2 regions of the Lysinibacillus sp. 1 U-2021 genome follow, and region 1 is predicted to be linked to the other one. Evidence: a T-box and tRNA genes for the amino acid it is inferred to sense, from the RefSeq annotation. Region 1 holds a T-box; the other holds one or more tRNA genes.
The links. The T-box of region 1 lies ahead of tyrS (tyrosine--tRNA ligase). A T-box ahead of a tRNA ligase gene usually reads a tRNA of that ligase, here a tRNA-Tyr.
Positions count from the first base shown of each region.

Region 2: it has a tRNA-Tyr gene. The T-box ahead of tyrS (tyrosine--tRNA ligase) is inferred to sense a tRNA for this amino acid. The anticodon was not compared.

Region 1 is NZ_CP123966.1:3,095,657-3,097,841, forward strand. It holds gene QH639_RS16055 (DUF2759 domain-containing protein) at 1-4, shown strand, start outside; gene tyrS (tyrosine--tRNA ligase) at 60-1,274, opposite strand; T-box leader at 1,416-1,657, opposite strand; gene QH639_RS16065 (LTA synthase family protein) at 1,913-2,185, opposite strand, start outside.
Region 2 is NZ_CP123966.1:1,244,397-1,246,581, reverse strand. It holds gene mbcS (acyl-CoA synthetase MbcS) at 1-284, opposite strand, end outside; tRNA gene QH639_RS06580 (tRNA-Asn) at 554-630, shown strand; tRNA gene QH639_RS06575 (tRNA-Glu) at 743-817, shown strand; tRNA gene QH639_RS06570 (tRNA-Val) at 874-949, shown strand; tRNA gene QH639_RS06565 (tRNA-Tyr) at 968-1,051, shown strand; tRNA gene QH639_RS06560 (tRNA-Gln) at 1,066-1,140, shown strand; tRNA gene QH639_RS06555 (tRNA-Lys) at 1,154-1,226, shown strand; gene rocF (arginase) at 1,411-2,185, shown strand, end outside.

The DNA of each region.
Region 1 (2,185 bases):
CTAAAATTCAGACAAAAAAAGAGCAGTCTCTTCGGAGATTGCTCTTTTTTTGTCTATTATTACTTATTGAATTGAAGAAACCGCTTCTTGCCGATTTGTAGAACATCATTATTCATTAATACTTGTGATATGTCATCCATCGCCATTTTTTCTCCATTCAAGGATACTCCTTTTTGCTTGATTACCCTCAAAAACTCACTCTTACTTTGAATAAAACCCATTGCCACTAGTTGTGGAATGATATCCACGATTCTTTCCTTATCAATTTCTAAGAGCAGTATAGGAATGTTTTTCGGTATTTCCTTTTTTTGAAATGCTGCTTCAAAATAAGCTCTTGCTTCCTCCACTGCTGTAGATCCATGGTATAAAGCCGTTATAATTTCTGCTAATAGGAATTTCAAATCGCGGGGATTCTCTCCCTTTTGTAGTCTATCTTGAATAGCCTGCACGTGTAGTGGATGCTCATCTGTTGCTAATTCGAAATATTTGATAATTAAAGTATCTGGTACTTCCATCACCTTTTTAAACATAATCTCAGGTGCTTCATTGATGCCAATATAATTACCTAAACTCTTACTCATTTTTTCAATACCATCTAACCCCTCTAGTAAGGGCATAAAAATAGCAATTTGTTTTTCTAATCCTCGATGCTTTTGTAAGGTGCGTCCCATTAAAATATTGAACGTCTGATCCGTTCCACCTAACTCTATATCTGCCTCAAGTTCTACTGAATCATATGCTTGCATAAGCGGGTAGAAAAACTCATGTATACCAATTGGGATGTGCTGTTGGTAACGTTTCTGAAAATCTTCGCGCTCTAGAAGTCGAGCAACAGATGTTGTGGCTGCTAGCTTGATGACTTCTTCAAAGGACAGCTTCGCTAACCATTCACTATTAAAACGAACCGTTGTCTTGTTCGGATCTAGTACTTTAAAAATTTGCTCACAATAAGTTTGGGCGTTTTTCTTCACTATATCGTCATTTAAGGCTGTTCGCCCCTTAGCTTTACCTGTAGGATCGCCAATTCGTCCTGTAAAATCACCGATAACAATCACTGCATGATGGCCTAAATCTTGCATTTGCTTGATTTTCCGTAGAACAACCGCATGACCTAAATGAATATCTGGTGCGGACGGATCGAGCCCTAGCTTAATCGTTAAAGGTCGCTGTTCTTTATACGATCGCTCTAATTTTTTAAGTAAATCCTGTTCATCAACAATCTTGCTAGCACCTTTCTTGATAATCGCTATTTGCTCCTTTGGTGTAAAAAACATACGAAACATCTCCTTGTAATATTAAATATTAATATTGCAAGTTCTATAAGAGTATATGGGGTACCGATTTTGTTGACAAGGCCTTAATAGCTTTACACGTTTATGCTTAGAAGGCATAAAAAAAACGCCTTTAGGAAATTCCTAAAGGACGTAGATAAACGTGTTACCACCTTTTTTCGAGAGCTATTCACATAGCTCTCCTCAACAAGTACAGCCATAGCGATACTTTTGCAATGATTACGGATGCAACCCCGTCGTAGCCTACTATAGTTTCGGTACGCAGCTCCAAGATGTATTCACTTTAATATCCCCTTGCGCCTCTCAACAACCGGCTACTCTCTGTCAGTTCCATTAAAGTTACTCGTTCTTTTCGATGCCTTTCACTCTTATACTCCGAAATGCGAAAAACAAATCTTCGTTATGCAGATATTTACACTTATTATAATCGTATCTTGCTATTTGTCAATAAAAAGAAATGTTCAATAAAGTGTATTCACGTTGCATAGTGTTGTAAAACATTGCGAAAGGTGTTTTCTTTAGCATAGGCTTCACAAAAAAATTTTATGAATAGTGCTTGAGACTCATTCTTTTTTATCAGCAATAAAAAAGAGAGATCCCTATACGAGATCTCTCTTTGATTATTTAACTGAATCCTGCTTTAAATTACCTGTTTTTTCGTCATAGAAGCGAAGTAAGTCTCCATTAATGATGGCATCAGAATTTTCTAGCTCCATTGTAGCACGATCAGCATAAGACTGACATGGCTCACCATCTATTTCTTCGCCAGTTGCTTTGTCATAGCAAGCTTCACCAGCATAGACGTATTTATCTGTAATAAAACGTCCATCACGGAAGACTACAAAGTCCTCATGCTCTGGAGAGAATAAATCTGCACCCATTTGCATATCTTT
Region 2 (2,185 bases), 1.9 Mb from region 1:
GAAATGGGTACGATACCAGCCTTTAAGCAGCCTAGAAAAACGAAATAAGCTTCTGGAAGTCGAGGAATAATAACTAATACACGATCACCTTTTTGAAGCCCCTTCTCCGTAAAAGCGTTTGCGTATTGATTCATTTTTTGGCTAAGTTCCACATAAGAAACTGTACGTCTCTCTTGTTGTGTATTCAACCAACGTATTGCTTGGCGATCACTATCTTGCGAAAATTTTTCTAATTCCTCTGTGATGTTATAAAATTCAGGTGCAATTAAATCATTTGATACCATCTTGAACATCCTCCCCCAGAAAATTTGATAGAAAATTCATAAAACTATTTTTATTTTAACAATTACAATAATATACAGCAAGAATATTTAGTACGTTAAATAGAAATATTAGAATTAATAGAGAACTATTATGCTTTCAGACGAATGTAGAAGCAGACTTCGACAAAAAATATAAAAATTTTCACAAAATGTGTTGCATTATTTAGAATGCTTGCTATAATAATAAATGTACTTAAGAGGTTGTTTAAAACCGAAGTGAATAGCATTGTTCCGAAGTAGCTCAGTTGGTAGTAGCACCTGACTGTTAATCAGGTTGTCGCAGGTTCGAGTCCTGCCTTCGGAGCCATTTTTTTGTCCTTTTTTCAATCACTATAATACATAAAATAATTTGTGAAAAAGCATTGCAATTATTAATTAAAAATGTTATTATAATTCTTGTCTTGTTGAGACGTAATATTGGCCCCTTGGTCAAGTGGTTAAGACACCGCCCTTTCACGGCGGTAACACGGGTTCGAATCCCGTAGGGGTCACCATTTAAAAATTTAGGCTTTATAAAGAATATAAACTGTGATATAACACCTGTTTCTATGGAGGATTAGCTCAGCTGGGAGAGCATCTGCCTTACAAGCAGAGGGTCGGCGGTTCGAGCCCGTCATCCTCCACCATTCTTATTGTGTTATTTCGGAGGGGTAGCGAAGTGGCTAAACGCGGCGGACTGTAAATCCGCTCCTTAGGGTTCGGCGGTTCGAATCCGTCCCCCTCCACCAGTTTTATAAATGATTGGGGTATAGCCAAGCGGTAAGGCAACGGATTTTGATTCCGTCATGCCTAGGTTCGAATCCTAGTACCCCAGCCATTTTTTCTTTTATGAGACATTAGCTCAGTTGGTAGAGCATCTGACTTTTAATCAGAGGGTCGAAGGTTCGAGTCCTTCATGGCTCACTTTTTTAGAATAAAATTATTCAAAAGTGTTATATTAACTACAGATAACTAATCTCTTGCTGAAAACAGTAGGAGATTTTTTTATGTTATTTATAAATGAATAAATATACAACTTTTTGTCGAGTTGAGCCAAGTGGTATATAGGCTTTACAATATTCTTATAACTTTTAGGGGGTATAAAAACATGAATAAACTTAATATTTCTATTATTGGAGTACCAACAGATTATGGACAAACACGCCGTGGGGTAGATATGGGACCAAGTGCTATTCGATATGCAGGTATTGTTGAACGTTTAGAGGCTATCGGACACGATGTACAGGATCAAGGGGATATTCGTGTTAGTCAAAAGCTTGCAGACGGAGCTGTGGATGAAAAATTACTAAATTTAGAGGAAGTTGTAGAAGTTAGTACTGCATTAGCAAATAGTGTGCATGAAGTAGTGGAACAAAAAAAATTCCCACTCGTATTCGGTGGAGACCATAGCATTGCTATTGGAACATTAGCTGGATTAGGTGAGCATTACAAAAATCTTGGTGTTATCTGGTATGACGCTCATGCAGATTTAAATACACCTGAAACAACACCTTCAGGCAATATACATGGGATGCCGTTAGCCGTTAGTATTGGGCTAGGACATGAACGTTTAGTGCAAATTCGCAACTATGCTCCAAAAATTAAGCCAGAAAACGTGATTATTATTGGAGCTCGTTCAGTAGACCCAGGAGAACGTGAATTGATACGTCAACAAGGAATTAAAGTATATACAATGCATGAAATCGACCGACTTGGCATGACACGTGTGATGGAAGATGCACTTGCTTATTTAAAGGAACGAAATGTTGATGGCTTACATTTATCACTTGATTTAGACGGATTAGATCCACTTTATACGCCAGGTGTGGGTACACCAGTTCCAGGTGGAATTACGTACCGAGAAAGCCATTTAGCAATGGAAA